3 regions of the Bradyrhizobium sp. F1.13.3 genome follow, and region 2 is predicted to be linked to each of the others. Evidence: predicted binding sites of a transcription regulator. Region 2 holds the regulator's gene; each other region holds the start of a gene.
The links. The regulator LexA, encoded in region 2, represses DNA repair genes until DNA is damaged. The targets are predictions, from matches to a motif close to TGTTCNNNNTGTGTTCNG.

Region 1 (5,550 bases), on a different contig from region 2:
GGGCTCGGCGGGTGCGGCCGCGGCCTCCACGGGTGCTGCCGCATCGGCCGACGCAGCGGCTTCGGTTGCAGCAGTTTCTGCGGGCGCGGTTTCCGCAGGAGCGGCTTCGGCAGGAGCGGCAGCTTCAGTGGAGACTGCAGCTTCTTCTTCCGGTGGCGCGATGCCGGGAGCGTCTTCCGGCGTGACGGAAGCCTCAAGCGCCGGCTCATCCTGCGCGGGCTCGTCGTGCTGCTCCATCCCTGGCGCGTCTTCGACGGTCACAGGCTCGGCGGCGGCTTCGATCGAGGCATCCGCAGGCGCTGCGGCGTCCTCGACCGGCGTCTCTGCCGGAGCTTCGGTGCTTGCTTCCGCAGCCGGCGTTTCCGCAACAACCGGCTTCGCCGGCAGCGGCGGACGCTTGTCCATGCGATAGCCGAGCGCGCGCAGCACGGAGGCAAAATCTTCGCCGGCCGAACCGGTGAGCGACGTCATCGCCTGCGTCACGACAAAGCTGCGGCCGTCGAACGCACCGGCGGGCTTTTCGCCGGACGCGTTCTCGCGCCAGGCCAGCGCCGGACGGATCAGATCGGCCAGGCGCTCCAGGATGTCGACGCGGACGGCGCGCTCGCCGGCCTGCTTGTAGCCGAGCACGCGATAGGCGTCGCGCGGCAGCTGCTTGTCGACCGGGAACGAGGTGCGGCCGGAGCTCGCCAGATGCTGCGCGCCCGACAGCGCGGAGGGATCGACATTGTCCTGCTTCAGCGCCCAGAGCAGCGCGGCCAGCGCACGCCCGGCCGGCTTGAGCAGGCCGGGGAAATAGAGGTGATAGGCGCCGAAGCGGACGCCGTATTTGCGCAAGGTCGCGCGCGAGGGCTGGTCGAGGTCCTTCAGCTCGTTGGCGATCTTCGGGCGCTCCAGCACGCCGAGCGCCTCGACGAGCTGATAGGCGATGCCGCGGGCGATGCCGGTGACGTCCTCGGCCTTGCTGAGCTCGAACAGCGGCCCGAGCAGCTTTTCGATATGCGTCTTGAGCCAGAGGTCGAGCCGGGCCTGCACCTTGTCGCGAGGACCGCCCGTGAGGCGTTCGTCGGAGATGATGCGGATGCGCGGATGCAGCGCGTCCTCTGCGGCAGACAGCCGCGCCACGGCGTCGCCGGTCCAGCGGATGATGCCTTCCGAGGTCAGCACGAACTGCTCGTCCGGCGCATTGCCCAGTTTTTCGGCGCGCGCGTTGATCTCGCCGGCGAGCACGGCCTGCGCTGCAGCCTGCAACGCTTTCGCATCGGAGCCGGCTTCCGCCGCATCCGGTGCAAAGGTGAAGCCATCGAGGCGGCCGATGACATGGCCTTCGACGATGACTTCGCCGGTCTTGCCGATTTCCGTATTCAAGCTCGTGTTCTCCCGCAGGCGGCGCATCAATACACTGGTCCGGCGATCAACGAAACGCTCAGTCAAGCGTTCATGGAGCGCATCCGATAATTTATTTTCGACCTCGCGGGCGATCCCCTGCCATCGTTCCGGGTCTTTCAGCCAGTCGGGGCGGTTGGCGACGAAGGTCCAGGTGCGAATCTGCGCGATCCGGGCCGACAGCGTGTCGATATCGCCGTCGACGCGGTCGGCCTGGTCGATCTGGGTCCTGAACCAGGCGTCGGGGATGCATCCCTTCCGCATCAGGAAGCCGTACAGCGTCGTCACCAGCTCGGCGTGGGCGGCCGGCGACAGCTTTCGATAATCCGGGACCTGGCAGGCCTCCCACAGCCGTTCCACCGCGTCCTTGCCATGTGCGACATCGCGCACCTCGGCGTCGCGGGCGGCGTGGTCGAGCACGCGCATGTCCACGGCGATGGGCGCGCGCGTCAGCGCCTCGTGACCGGGGGCCAGGTTCAGCGAGACCTGGAGCGCGCCGAGGGAGGCAAAATCCAGCTTCGAATTGCGCCATTGCAAAACCTTCACGGGATCGAAGGTGTGGTTCTGCAGCGCATTGACGAGTTCGGGCTCGAACGGCGCGCAGCGGCCGGTGGTGCCGAAGGTGCCGTTGCGGGTGGCGCGGCCGGCGCGGCCGGCGATCTGGCCGAATTCGGACGGCGTCAGGCGGCGGAACTGGTAGCCGTCGAACTTGCGGTCGGAGGCAAAGGCGACGTGGTCGACGTCGAGATTGAGGCCCATGCCGACGGCGTCGGTGGCGACGAGGTAATCGACCTCGCCGTTCTGGAACATCGCGACCTGCGCGTTGCGGGTGCGCGGCGACAGTGAGCCCAGCACCACGGCGGCGCCGCCATGCTGGCGGCGGATCAGCTCGGCGATGGCGTAGACCTCGTCGGCCGAGAAGGCGACGATGGCGGTGCGGCGCGGCTGCCGCGTGATCTTGCGGTCGCCGGCGAATTCCAGCTGCGACAGCCGCGGCCGCGTGATCATGGAAACGCCCGGCAGCAGCCGCTCGATGATCGGTCGCATGGTCGCAGCGCCCAGCAGCAGCGTCTCGTCGCGGCCGCGGCGGTTGAGGATGCGATCGGTGAAGACGTGGCCGCGTTCCAGATCAGATGCAATCTGCACCTCGTCGACGGCGAGGAACGAGACGTCGAGATCGCGCGGCATCGCCTCGACGGTCGAGACCCAGTAGCGCGGCGATTTCGGCTTGATCTTCTCCTCGCCGGTCACCAGCGCGACGGCATCGGGGCCGACCCGCGCGGCGATCTTGTTGTAGACCTCGCGCGCCAGCAGGCGCAGCGGCAGCCCGATCATGCCGGAGGGATGCGCGAGCATCCGCTCAATGGCGAGATGGGTCTTGCCGGTGTTGGTGGGACCAAGCACCGCAGTGACGCCGGCGCCGGGAAGCCGATCGGAAGCGAAGGGGGAGGAGGAAAAAAGCATCTGGGGGATTAGGTAATGGCGATTGGGGCGAATGTCAGTGCTGTTTTGGGGCGGTGGCGCGAAGGGCTGGCCTCACACACTGCTGTCATCGCCCGGCTCGACCGGGCGATCCAGTATTCCAGAGGCGGCGCAGATCAAACCGAGAGGGCGCGGCGTACTGGATGCCCCGGTCAAGCCGGGGCATGACAGCGGAGAATGCGGCGCCCCTCCCCAGATCCCGCGCAACTGTCTCACTTTGCGACGCTTTTCCCGTTGGCTTTAAGCTTCGGAACGAGTTGAGAACGAATCGCGGCCGAATCGCTGACTCCCCCTTTGAGTCCTGTTCCGTTCACGCAAGATGTCGCGGGAGGCTTATTGGGTTCGCACTAGATGGAGTTTTGGCCCGCCGCACAAGCGACGTTTCGGTGGCGGATTCGTTAAAGCTGGGGACGGCGCGGAGTCGAATCAGAATCGGGGAGGAGTCAAATGGATTCCCGTCCTCGCCCCCCCTCCAAACAAAAAGCGCGAAAACAACCCCATGCACAGTAGGCATGTCGTTGAAATCATTCGTGTTTATTTTGCCAAAAAGGGGAGTTCGGCGCGGGACGCCAGCCCTACTGAGTCTTCGCCACCCTGGGCGGCTGCGCCGTGGTGATGAAGCTGGTGGCTTCCAGCATGGCCGGCCCGAGCGGGGTCGGCACTTTCAGCCAGAACGGGACCAGGATGCGCGTGCCGGCGATCGGCGCGAACGCGACCTCGATGTTGCGCTGGGCGGCGAGATATTTGATCACCGGACGGTCGGGGATGTAGCCGGCGATGGGCACGAAATACAGCGAGCAGACCACGACCTGGCCGTGATAGCCCTTTTCCGCCTTGACGTTTTCCATGCGCTTGAAATCGAGCTTGAGCTCGTAGCGCATGCGGCCGTCGAACACGGCGGCGCTGCCGTGGCAGGCGTCCGCCGACAGCACGTCGCCGGTGCCGGATACGCGCACCAGCGAGGCCGTCATCGGATCCCAGACGCCGCGGCGATGCGCGTCGGTGACGACGATGCGGTCTGGATCGACCGGCGGCTCCGGCAGGATGGCAAAATCCTTCACATTGCCCTTGTCGAGCGTGATGCGGATCTCTTCGGTCTTCTTCGAGGTGGTGGTGGAGGCCTGGTAGCCGGTCGCGACCAGCGCGCCGTTGACCACGCGGCCCTGCGAGGCGCCGGTGCCGGACCCGCCCGCGAACGATTTCAAAAGCCCCGAGGTGCCGCCGGAGGCCGCGGCCGCGAACACGTCGTCCTGGATGTCGATGTTCCAGGCGCCCTTGCCGACCGGAATGCCCGCCAGCGTCGCCTCGTATTGCGCCTCGAGCTTGCCTTGCGCCGCCGCGGGCTCCGCCGCCCACGCCAAGACCAGCCCGAAAAGGGCCACCATGACCCAGCGGCCGGCAGAGCGCGGATGACTTGCGCGCCGCTCCGCTGAGCGCAGCTCATTTGGGCGCAGCTCATTTGGACGCAGACTTGGCGCAAGATGAGGCGTTGTGAGCACGAAACAATCCAATCGGGGCGCGAACGGTTGTTACTTAAGCGAAAAACCGCGCCAGGCAATGTGTCCGGGCCTATCGGCGTCCGGAACTCCACTGGACTCTTCGGGCGCGAATACGCCCTTTATGTGATGGTAAGGCGCGATAATCATTGCCGTTTTGGTGATCGGGGCGGGTCAGAAGCGCGCACCTCTCTCCTCCCTTTCCACTGTCATGCCCCGGCTTGACCGGGGCATCCAGTACGCCGCGGCCCCTCTGGTCAGCCGTACCGTCTCGGAGTACTGGATCGCCCGGTCCCGGCTCCGCCAAGGCTACGCCGAGGCCCACACGGGTGCTCGGCCCGCCGAAGCTTCAGCGAAGGCGGCAAGGCGGGCGATGACACCGCTTTATGCCGCTCGAGATCCCGGTTTCGCGCTCTCGCGCGCCCACATTGCGCAAGCGCGCAATGGGGGAACGACGGGCCAAAAACGGCCCGTCGCCTTGACGTCCCGCCGCTTCCCCCCTATACGTCCGCCCGCTCCCTGCAAGGACAGAGAATTTGCCCGTGGCGCCCCGAATGGCGGCCGCACATCGTTGGGAAAGATTGAGGATTTTGCCATGTCTCGCCGCTGCGAATTGACGGCCAAGGGCCCCCAGGTCGGCCACACGGTCAGCCACTCCAACATCAAGACCAAGCGCCGCTTCCTGCCGAACCTGGTCAACGTGACCTTCATCAGCGAAGCGCTGGGCCGCAACGTGCGCCTGCGCGTCTCCACCAACGCGATCAAGAGCGTCGACCACAATGGCGGCCTCGATCCCTTCCTGCTCAAGGCCAAGGCGGCCGTGCTGTCGCCGCGCGCCCTCGAGCTGAAGCGCGCCATCCAGAAGAAGGTCGGCCCGACTCCCGCGCCGGAGAAGAAGGCGAGCTAAGAATTTTCGAATTGGGCGAGGGCTTGCGTCGGGTGGCGTAGGCTGAGCCGGAAGAGTTTTGCATTGCGGCCGGATCGGAAGATCCGGCCGTTTTTGTTTGCGATGCAACGTGAGCGCGGGGCGTGGATAGTCTGAAAGACTAGCTATCATTTAGGTTGCAGATCTGAAATTCGCTATCTTTCCGCCGCTGAGTTCTAGCCATGACTATCAAACCACCCCTCTTGGGCCAACTAAACCAAGGATCAATTTTCTCCTTTGCAAGGGCCGAACGGTATCCAA
Region 2 (5,550 bases):
TCCCGCGCCGCCCGATTGCGCGGCGATGGTGGTCGATCGGCAGCGGCTCGCCAGCCAGAGCGCGCTGGCGCTGACGCAGCGTGGTGAGGGTTTTGTGGTTCAGGCGGTGAGGGCGAGAGGCACGAGCCGCCCCTGGTTACCGACCGGCGCCGGCGAGGGTGATTTCGACGGCAGCCTTGCGCCTAAGACGACCGCGCCCCGCACCAAGGACGCAACGCCGGCGGAGACCGACTTGCAGGCCGACGATTGATCGGATCGGTTACAAGTACCAGGCCAGCACGGCGTCGAGCCTGGAATTGCCGATGACCGGCAGGGCCACCATCCGGCTCAGTCCGGCTGTGCAGGCTTCGAAACCGGCGACCGAGCCGTCATGCGCGAGCTCATTGTTGAGCGCGGGCATGCCGGTCGCCCAGGCCCCGCCGATGCTGCCTTCGCCTCTGGCAATGGATTTTTCCGCATAGAGCGCGGCAAGGTCGGTCTGCGCGCTGCAATCGCCGGCGCGGAACACCAGTGCCGAGTGGGTCTCGTTCGGGATCCAGATCTCGAAGCGTCGCGCAATCGGCGTGGCCTGCGCGGAGAGGAATGTCAGGACCCAGGTCTGGTCCGTGCCGGTCCGATAGGGCACGCCGACGCCGCAATTGATCCCGACCTTGGCTGCGTCCTCCCAGCGCAGAAAACTCCTGGCGTCGTGCAGGTCCTTGATGATCAGCGGCAGCCCCGCCTTCCAGGTGCGGCCAGGCAGGCCAAAGCCGCGAGGAAATTTAGTGTGGCGGGAGTTGAATTCGAACATGTCGGCGGTGCCATAATAGCCATCGACGAGCCCCATCTCGTGGGAGGCATCTGGGTCGTTGTGCCAAAGCTCGATCGCCCCGACATGCGCTTCGTCGTCGCCGCAGAATAGCACCATGACGGCTTGCAGGAATTCACCCGCAAACACCGGCACCGCGACGCCGCAGGTGAGGCCGGCCGCGAGCGCCTGATCGGTCCGTTTGAAATAGGAGTTGGCGAATTTGGTGAGGATCACGGGGTGGCCCGCGGCCCAAGCCTTGCCCGGAAGTCCCTCGTCATACCCGAAGTGCAGCTCTTCGCTGACGGCCTTGAACGCGGACAGCCCTTCGTCGTAGAGGCCGCCACCAAACTCCAGCCGCATGCGCGTCCGATCGGGCACCCAGAGTTCAACGACGCGAAGGAAGGTTTTCATCGAGCGTGTCCGCCGTCTCAAGCCCTGACAGCATCGGTCATTTGGCTGCGAAGCGGACGTTCAAACTTCAGGCAGGGCGGCTCAAACTTCGTGCGGCGGAGAGGTGCAACTGCTTGGTCCATCCGATTGGATTTCGCGGACGCAAGCCACACCATCTCGCCGGCCGCGGCCGGCGATGGCAATTCAATCCTGACCCCCGACCTCGTAGCCGGAGGCGGCTGTGTCAGCCGATCGGCAGGTGCGTGACGGTCGGCTGCCGGTCGGCGATAATCTGCACCTTGTGCTCGCGCTCGGCGACCGACTGAGTTACCGGCAGCTGCAGCACGGTCGCGCGCTGGCCTTCGACGAGCTGCGTCACCAGCACATATTTACCGTCGGGGAATTCGATCGCGTCATGATGGCGGTCGGGAATGTGCGGATCCATCTTGCCGAACTTACCCACGCGGGAATTGATCGTGCGTGTCCAGATCCAGCGATTGTCGTAGCGGACGTCGTCGGCGAAGGCGAGCTCCGTTCCTGGCAGCAGGCAGACGGCAACAGACGGATCGGCTGCGGAGGCGAAGCCGCGCGTCGAGGTGCCGCGGAAGCTTGTCGTGACGATCGTCTCGCCGACTTCGGCGGGGCGCGACGCGACGGCATGCAGGCTGTAGTCACACATCGGGTGCTCCTCATGCTGGGATAGCTACCCGCGTCTCTTATCGAGGCGCAGGCCTCTATCAGAGTGGAAGCACGAACGCTCTGCTTGGTTATGGGCAAATCTGCGGCTGGCTTCTGCAAGCCGCGATCACATTATCTTTCCCGAATTCAATAGGAACAAAGCCCGTTGCGATGCATTCGGGAGGCGCATGCGCGAATATTGCCGGCTTGGCTGCAGCGGTCGAACTTGATCGCTGGCCGGTGTTTCCTCGAACACTTGAGCCGCGAAGCGGTGCTGTTTGAAGCCGTGCTGTTTCGTTGGCGTCGTGAGGAGCCAGCCCCGGAGGAGGGGCCGGATAGTCTGTGCAGAACCAGAACGACTATCCAGCCGGAGCGGACGATGATCCGCTCCAATCTCTGACCGGCGATGCCGGTGGAAGCGCGCGAGGCGCCAAGCACTTCCGGTATGAAGCACTTCCGGTATCAGTACTTCCGGTAAAGCCCGATCAGCTTGCCCTGAATCTTCACCCGGTTGGGCGGCAGGATGCGGACCTCATAGGCCGCGTTGGCGGGCTCGAGCGCGATCGATGCACCGCGACGGCGGAAGCGCTTCAGCGTCGCTTCCTCGTCGTCGATCAGCGCCACCACGATGTCGCCGGTATCGGCGCTCTCGTTGCGCTGGATCAGTGCCATGTCGCCGTCAAGAATGCCGGCCTCGACCATGGAATCGCCGCGCACTTCGAGCGCGTAATGCTCGCCCGAGCCGAGCATGTCAGGCGGTACGCTGATGGTATGGCTGCGGGTCTGCAACGCCTCGATCGGCGTGCCGGCCGCGATGCGGCCCATCACCGGCACCGCAACGGGACGCTCGCCCTCGTCAGCCGGCAGGCTGGAGCTCGCACGCACCTTGCCGAGATTGCCCTCGATGACGCTCGGCGTGAAGCCGCGCCGGCTGCCTGCGGCTGCCTGGAGCTCCGGCAGCTTAATGACTTCAATCGCACGGGCGCGGTTGGGCAGGCGTCGGATGAAGCCACGCTCCTCGAGCGCCGTGATCAGGCGATGGATGCCCGACTTCGAGCGCAGGTCGAGCGCATCCTTCATCTCGTCGAAGGAAGGCGGCACGCCACTTTCCTTCAGACGTTCACTGATGAACCGCAGAAGCTCGTATTGTTTGCGCGTTAACATCTCGACCAAAGTCCCCCGGTTGATGTCGTCCGATTCCGAGACGCTGAATTCGGCTATATGCCGCTACATGCTCGAAACAAATCATGAACGGACACTATATGTTCGATACATGTTCCGCAACTGCTTAATTTACCGTGAACAGAGCAAAGTTCGCGGAACGCGCGTTGCCGAGGCGCTCAGACGGGGAGCCGCAATACTTCGCAAGCCGTGCCGGCTTCGGCCTTCGGCGCAAACGGAGCGCGCACGAGAAGTACCTGTGCTGCAGCGAGATTCGCAAGCAGCGAAGAATCCTGATGGTTGACGGGAAGAACGACGCGTGTGCCGTCGTCACGCTCCTCCAGATGCGCGCGCAGATAGTCCTCGCGCTGGTCGTTGGCGCCGACGTCGCGGCCGAGCACGGCGCTTTCACGGCGATGGTGAATCACAGAACGGCCAGACAGGGCGCGAATCAGAGGCACCAGGAACAGGAAAGCGCACACGTAGGACGACACGGGATTGCCCGGCAGGCCGATCACACCCATTGTGCCGAGCCGACCGTGCATCATCGGCTTGCCTGGCCGCATCGCGATTTTCCAGAACGCCATCGCGATGCCTTCGTCCCTCAGTGCCTGCTGGACCAGATCGTGGTCGCCGACCGATGCGCCGCCGGTCGTGATCAGGATGTCGGCGCCGCTCTCGCGGGCGCGGCGGATGCCGGCGGTGGTGGCCTCCAGCGTGTCGGCGGCAATACCGAGGTCGATGGTCTCGGCGCCCTCCCTGCGGGCGAGTGCGTGCAGGGCGTAGCCGTTGGAATAGACGATCTGGCCGTGACCGGGCGTGGTGCCCGGCATCACCAGCTCGTCGCCGGTGGCGAGAATCGCGACCTTCGGACGCCTGAAAACGGCAAGGTGCGGATGGTTCATCCCGGCGGCGAGCGCGAGGTCGCGCTCGGTGAGACGGCTTCCCTTGCGCAGGAGCACGTCGCCCTCGCGGAAATCGACGCCGGCGGGACGGATGTGCCGTCCGGCGATCGCGGCTTCCTTGATCGTGATACGCTTGCCGGCGGCGACCGTGTCCTCCTGGATCACGACGGCGTCCGCGCCACCGGGAACGACGCCGCCGGTGAAGATCCGCACGGCCTCGCCGGCGCCGACCGTCCCCGCGAACGGTCGGCCTGCCGCGACTTCGCCGATGACGGTGAGCTCCGAATCGATCGTCGCGGCATCGGCCGCGCGCACCGCGTAGCCGTCCATCGCGGACATCGCCTGCGGCGGCTGCGTACGTCGCGCCGCGACGTCACGCGCGAGCACGCGATGGTAGGCCTCGTCGAGGGAAATCATGTCTTCCGGCAGCGGCTCTGCACCCGCCAGCACTGCGGCAAGCGCGTCAGAAACCGGCATCAAGGCCACGGCGAAAACTCCTGCTCGGCACGTTCGGGCGAATGTTCCGCAAGTCTTCTAGCCGAGCGCGGGCGCGGAGGCAAAAACGGCTGAACGGGCGCAGTCATTCCCGCCGCTTCATGTTGTTCCGGAAGCCGGGATCAAGCGCGTCGCGCCATGATCCGAAGGAGGTTACAGATCGGCAGGATAGTGGTCATGGTAAGACGAGAACGACGTGCGCCCCCCGGCCTGTATCGATCAGCTCCCTGCCTGCCCGGGAGTTACGTCGGGCGCCTTGGGTCCTTGATCCTTGTCGGGTAGCGGATCGGCTTGGGATTTCAGGTCGGCGGCCTTGCTCACAAGCTTGGCGGAAAGGTCCGAATCTGAAGTTGTCCTGGCGAATTCAAGAAGAAGAGAGGCTTGCTTGGTGAGGTAGGTTTTGCCCAGCACGATGATGCATCCGTCCGTAGAAGTCCCAACGGACTCTAAGAGTCCGGAAGGCGGTATTCCGTTCCCGGAACTCTGTACAAAAATGCACAAAGTGATCGGGTTCCTCAATTCCTTCAAAATTGGTCCCGTCGGGCCGTGCCGCCGTGGGTTTCGCGACAAGGGCTCCTCGTCAAATGCCCAATGCCTTCAATGCGTTCCCGACGTCACGCGGCGAAGTCACATGCACGGCCGTCAAGCCGCGCGCCCGCGCTCCCTCGATGTTTTCGGCAAGATCGTCGAAGAACACGATGCGCCCGGCGGGTACGCCGATCGCTGCAACGACGTGGTCGAAGGCCTCCGCATCCGGTTTGCGCAAGCCGATGCTGGACGACAAATAGAGCTCGCGGAAATGGCCGAGGAGGTCGGCATATTCCCTTGAGAAATGGTCCACGTGCGGCCGGTTGGTATTGGAGAAAGCGTAGAGCGGCATCTGCTTCGCTGCCCGCGGCAGCAGCTCGGCGATGTCAGGCATTTCGCCGGCGAAAATCGCGTTCCAGCCTTCCAGGAACTGCGCGTCCGAAATGCCGATTCCGAGCGAGGCTCGCAATGAGGCGAAATAGTCCTCATCGCTGATCTTCCCCATCTCGTGCAACCGATAGGCTTCGCTGTCCCGCACATAGCGCGCGACGAGGGATTCGGGCTTGCAGCCGGCATGTCCCGACCAGCAGGCGATGGCCTTGG
Region 3 (5,550 bases), on a different contig from region 2:
CGACCATTGCGTGCTCGGCGAGCCCTCCAATGTCGAGACCCTCGGCGACACCATCAAGGTCGGCCGCCGCGGCTCGCAATCCGGCACGCTGTACGTCGACGGCGTGCAGGGCCACGTCGCCTATCCGCACCGCGCCGCCAATCCGGTGCCTGATATCTCGCGGCTGATCGTGGCCATCTCGGACGAGCCGCTCGACCATGGCAGCGCGCAATTCCAGGCTTCCAATCTCGAATTCACCTCGGTCGACGTCGGCAACACCGCCAACAACGTCATCCCGGGACAGGCCCGCGCAAAGTTCAACATCCGCTACAACGACAACCACACCCAGGCGAGCCTGCGCGAGCTGGTCGAGACGCGGCTGACAAAAGCCTGCGGCAACCGCATCCGCGCCCGCATCGTCTGGGAGCCCTCGAACTCGAACGTGTTCGTGACCAAGCCCGGCCCGTTCACCGAACTCGCGGTGTCCGCGATCGAGGAGGTGACGGGCCGCAAGCCGGAGCTGTCGACCTCAGGCGGCACCTCGGATGCGCGCTTCATCTCGAGCTATTGCCCGGTGATCGAATTCGGCCTGGTCGGCCAGACCATGCACCAGGTCGACGAACGCGTACCGGTGGGGGATCTGGATCAGCTGACGAAGGTGTATCGCGGGATCTTGGCGAGGTATTTTGGGTAGGCTCTTCTGCCCGCCCAAACTCCGCTGTCATCGCCCGACTTGATCGGGCGATCCAGTATTCCAGAGACGGCAGCGACTGAGCCGAGAGGCCGCGGCGTACTGGATGCCCCGGTCAAGCCGGGGCATGACAGTGGTGGATGTAGCGAGAGCGCGCGCCCTCACCCCAATCAATAATCCACCTGCATCAGATACAGCCCGTCCGGCGGGGCGACGATGCCGCAGGCGGCGCGGTTGCGGGCTGCGAGCGCGGCCGAGAGATCGTCGGCGGTCCAGCGGCCTTCGCCGACCCACATCAGCGACCCCACCATCGAGCGCACCTGGCTGTGCAGGAACGAGCGCGCCGAAGTGAGAATCGTGATCTCGCGCCCGTCGCGCAGCACGTCGAGCTGATCGAGCGTCTTCTCCGGCGACCTGGCCTGGCACTCGGTGTCGCGGAAGGTGGTGAAATCGTGCTTGCCGAGCAGGCGCTGTGCCGCCGCATGCATCGCATCGGCGTCGAGCCGGCGCGGCACGCGCCAGGCGTGGCCGGCATCGAGCGCGAGATTGGCGCGGGTGTTGACGATGCGGTAGCGGTAGTGGCGCTTCACGGCCGAGAAGCGCGCCTCGAACGTTTCAGGCACGATGTCCGCTTCGAGCACCGCCACCGGATGCGGACGCAGATGCGCGTTCAAGCCGTCGCGAAAACGGCCCGGCGGAAACTGCTTGTCGATATCGACATGCGCGACCTGGCCGCGCGCGTGCACGCCGGCATCGGTGCGGCCCGCACCGTGCACACGCGCATCCGCGCCGGTCATCGCCTTGACGGCAGCCTCCAAAGCGCCTTGCACCGAGGGCAGCGTCTCCTGCACCTGCCAGCCGAAGAACGGCGCGCCGTCATATTCGATGATGAGCTTGTAGCGGGGCATCAGGCCAGCCGCATCGGCGGCTTGAGCGGCACGCCGCGCAGGAAGTCCGCGGCCTGCATGCGTGCCTTGCCTTCGCGCTGAAGCTCGATAAGGCGGATTGCGCCATCGCCGCAGGCGATGGTGAGGTGATCGTCGAGCACCTCGCCGGGTGCGCCCGCGCCTTTTGCCAGCTCGCAGCGCAGGATCTTCACCCGCGCATTCTCAAGCTCGGCCCAGGCGCCGGGAAACGGCGACAGGCCGTGGATATGGCGCAGCACCTTGCGCGCGGGCCTGGTCCAGTCGATCCGCGCTTCGGCCTTGTCGATCTTGGCGGCATAGGTGACGCCGTCCTCGCTCTGCTTTTTGAGCTGGAGCCCGCCGCGGTCGAGCGCGGCCATGGCGCGCACCATCAGATCGGCACCGAGCCGGGACAGACGATCGTGCAGATCCGCCGCGGTCATGTTGTCCGTGATCGCGAGCCGTTCCGCCATGGCGACGTCGCCGGTGTCGAGGCCAACATCCATCTTCATCACCATCACGCCGCTCTCGGCATCGCCGGCCATGATTGCGCGGTTGATGGGAGCGGCACCGCGCCAGCGTGGCAGCAGCGAGGCGTGCAGATTGTAGCAGCCGAGCTTTGGCGCATCGAGGATCACCTGCGGCAGGATCATGCCATAGGCGACGACGACCGCCGCATCGGCGTCGAAGGCACGAAATTCTTCCAGCGCCTCCGGCGTTTTCAACGTCTTCGGCGTCAGCACGGGAATGCCAAGCTTTCGCGCGGCCTCTTCCACCGGGGTCGGCTGCAATTGCAGGCCGCGGCGGCCGCCGGGCTTCGGCGCGCGCGTATACACGGCCGCGATCTCGTGGCCATGCGCGACGAGCTCGAGCAGCGTCGGCACGGAGAAATCGGGCGTGCCCATGAAGATCAGGCGGAGGGGCATGTGGCGGCGCTCGGTAAGGCTTGTTTCTCCGTCATGCCCGGGCTTGTCCCGGGCATCCACGGTCTTGGCGACAAAGCAAGCAAGGCGTGGATGGCCGGGTCAAGCCCGGCCATGACGGTGAGAAAGAACCTACTCACTCCGCGCGCTTGGCGGCTTTCTCGAACTTCTTCAGCACGCGGTCGCGCTTGAGCTTTGACAGATAGTCGACGAACAGCACGCCGTTGAGATGGTCGATCTCGTGCTGGATGCAGGTGGCGTAGAGGCCTTCAGCATCCTCCTCGTGCACCTTGCCGTCGAGATCCATGTAGCGCACCCGCACCTTCGCGGGGCGCTCGACCTCCTCGTAATATTCGGGGATCGACAGGCAGCCTTCCTCGTAGACCGACAGGTCCTCCGAGGAGGCGATGATTTCCGGATTGATGAAGACGCGCGGCTCGGGCTTGGTCTCGCCGTCCTGATCGGGCTTGGCGAGGTCCATGGTGATCAGCCGCAACGGCTGCGCGATCTGGATCGCCGCGAGCCCGATGCCGGGCGCGTCATACATGGTCTCGAACATGTCGTCGGCAAGCTTGCGGATCTCCGGCGTGACCTTCTCGATCGGCTTGGAGACCAGACGCAGCTGCTTGTCGGGCAGGATGATGATTTCTCTGAGGGCCATGGCCGCGATTTAAGCCGCGCGTTCGATGCGGTCAATCCGGCCGGGAACCCTGTTAACCCTCCACTAACCATAAAACTTCGGGTTTCGTTAACCATAAAAATTAACAGGGCGTTTACCATAAATGTTCGCTATTCGTTCGTGCCCCCAAGCGAATCGGCTAGAAGCAGGGGCATGAACGAGATCATTTTCATGCTCGGCGACTGGCCGGTGCGCACCGTGGACGCGCTGATCGGCTTCGGCGCCCTGGTCCTCATCCTGATGGTGGTGATCGCAGTCGTGATCGCGCGCTCCGGGCGGCGCGGCGCGGAACTCGCGATGGCCAACGCGATCCGCGCCGACGAACTCGAGGAGCGCATCAGCCAGATGTTGCATGCCCAGAGCGAGGCTTCGGGGCGCGTCGACGCCATGACCCAGACGCTGGCCGGCCGCCAGGCCGACATGGCACGCGCGGTCAACGAGCGGCTGGATTCGGTGACCCACCGGGTCGGCCAATCCATGGAGCACACCACCCGCAACACCATGGAGAGCCTGCGCGCGCTGCACGAGCGGCTCGGCATCATCGACAGCGCGCACAAGAACCTCACCGACCTCACCACACAGGTGACGACCCTGCGCGACGTGCTCGCCAACAAGCAGTCGCGCGGCGCCTTCGGTCAGGCGCGGATGGAGGCGATCGTCCAGGACGGTCTGCCGAAGGGCGCCTACGAGTTCCAGTTCACGCTTTCGACCGGCAAGCGCCCGGACTGCGTCGTGTTCCTGCCCGACCAGCGGCCACTCTGCATCGACGCGAAATTTCCGCTGGAAGCGATGACCGCGCTGCATGACGCGCGCACCGACGAGGAAAAGAGGATCGCCACGCAGCGGCTGCGCGGCGACGTCATGAAGCATGTCAGCGACATTGCCGAAAAATATCTCGTCGCCGGCGAGACCCAGGACATGGCGCTGATGTTCGTGCCGTCGGAATCGGTCTACGCTGAGATCCATGACGGTTTCGACGACGTGATCCAGAAGGCGTATCGCGCCCGCGTCGTGCTGGTGTCGCCGTCGCTACTGATGCTGGCGATCCAGGTGATGCAGCAGATCATGAAGGACGCGCGCATGCGCGATGCCGCCGACCAGATCCGCACCGAAGTGATCAAGCTCGGCGACGACCTCGGCCGCCTGCGCGACCGCGTGCTGAAATTGCAGAAGCACTTTGCCGACGCCAACGAGGACGTGCGGCAGGTGCTGATCTCCGCCGACAAGATCGAGAAGCGCGCCGGACGCATCGAAGAACTCGATTTCAGCAAGAGCGATGCACCGGAAGCGCCGCATCTCGTGGCCACCGGTGCTGCCGAGTTGTTCCCGAGGAAGCTTCAGGCGGGGGAGTAGAATATAGAACACACTGTCGTCGCCCGGCTTGACCGGGCGACCCAGTATCCCAGAGGCGGCAGATGGGCGGGCGCTGCTACTACGTGTACATTCTCGCCAGCAAGATGGGCGGCACGCTTTACATTGGCGTAACGAACGATCTCATCCGCCGTGTGGCCGAACACAAATTGCAGTTAGTCGAGAGCTTCACGAAGGAATATGACGTTGTGAAGCTAGTCTATTTCGAGCAATTCGATGATCCCGAGAATGCGATAAAACGCGAGAAGCGCCTGAAAAAATGGAAGCGCGCCTGGAAGATTGCGCTGATCGAGAAGGATAATCCTGATTGGAACGATCTCTATGCGGGGATCGCGGGTCCTCCATAACTCCCGCCTCTGGGATACTGGGTCGCCCGGTCAAGCCGGGCGACGACACCTCACTTGTGGCGGCCAGAATCTGCTAACACCCTGCCATGACCGCACCCGACGCGACCTCCCCTGCCGGCTCCGGCACGGCCCCCACCTCCTGGCGTGACAGCCTTGCCGTTTACCTGCAACCGCGGGTGCTGATCGTGCTGTTCCTCGGCTTCTCGTCCGGGCTGCCGCTGGCGTTGTCGGGCTCGACACTGCTGGTGTGGATGCGGGAATCCGGCGTCGATCTCAAGACCATCGGGCTGTTTGCGCTGGTCGGCACGCCCTACACGCTGAAATTCCTGTGGGCGCCGCTGGTGGATGCGATGCATGTTCCGCTGTTCACGCGCGCGTTCGGGCGGCGACGCGGCTGGTTGCTGTTCTCGCAATTGCTGCTGATCGTCGCCATCCTGCTGCTGGCGCTGACCGATCCCGCGCGCTCGCCGTTCTATGTCGCGCTCGGCGCCTTGCTGGTGGCGACGGCCTCGTCGACGCAGGACATCGTGGTCGACGCCTTCCGGGTCGAGAGCCTGCCGGAGAGCGAGCAGGCCGCCGGGATGGCGTCCTATGTCGCGGCCTATCGCATCGGCATGCTGGTCTCGACCGCCGGCGCGCTGTTCATCGTCTCGGG

Region 1: the regulator LexA is predicted to act here: its motif matches at 3,117-3,134, upstream of ABIB66_RS34745 (helicase-related protein).
Region 3: the regulator LexA is predicted to act here: its motif matches at 3,282-3,299, upstream of ABIB66_RS05230 (DNA recombination protein RmuC).

Annotation. Positions count from the first base shown of each region.
Region 1 covers NZ_JBEPRI010000018.1:23,610-29,159, forward strand. Annotated here, with positions in the region: gene ABIB66_RS34745 (helicase-related protein) at 1-2,850, opposite strand, end outside; gene ABIB66_RS34750 (DUF3108 domain-containing protein) at 3,444-4,253, opposite strand; gene rpmB (50S ribosomal protein L28) at 4,960-5,271, shown strand; gene ABIB66_RS34760 (DEAD/DEAH box helicase) at 5,472-5,550, shown strand, end outside.
Region 2 covers NZ_JBEPRI010000007.1:155,375-160,924, reverse strand. Annotated here, with positions in the region: partial or broken gene ABIB66_RS20445 (ComEC/Rec2 family competence protein) at 1-250, shown strand, start outside; gene ABIB66_RS20440 (GAF domain-containing protein) at 260-1,201, opposite strand; gene ABIB66_RS20435 (hypothetical protein) at 1,425-1,859, opposite strand; gene lexA (transcriptional repressor LexA) at 2,321-3,022, opposite strand; gene ABIB66_RS20425 (molybdopterin molybdotransferase MoeA) at 3,199-4,410, opposite strand; gene ABIB66_RS20420 (hypothetical protein) at 4,639-4,830, opposite strand; gene ABIB66_RS20415 (HAD family hydrolase) at 5,000-5,550, opposite strand, start outside.
Region 3 covers NZ_JBEPRI010000002.1:82,901-88,450, forward strand. Annotated here, with positions in the region: gene dapE (succinyl-diaminopimelate desuccinylase) at 1-673, shown strand, start outside; gene truA (tRNA pseudouridine(38-40) synthase TruA) at 841-1,578, opposite strand; gene fmt (methionyl-tRNA formyltransferase) at 1,578-2,501, opposite strand; gene def (peptide deformylase) at 2,635-3,159, opposite strand; gene ABIB66_RS05230 (DNA recombination protein RmuC) at 3,331-4,530, shown strand; gene ABIB66_RS05235 (GIY-YIG nuclease family protein) at 4,593-4,895, shown strand; gene ABIB66_RS05240 (AmpG family muropeptide MFS transporter) at 4,982-5,550, shown strand, end outside.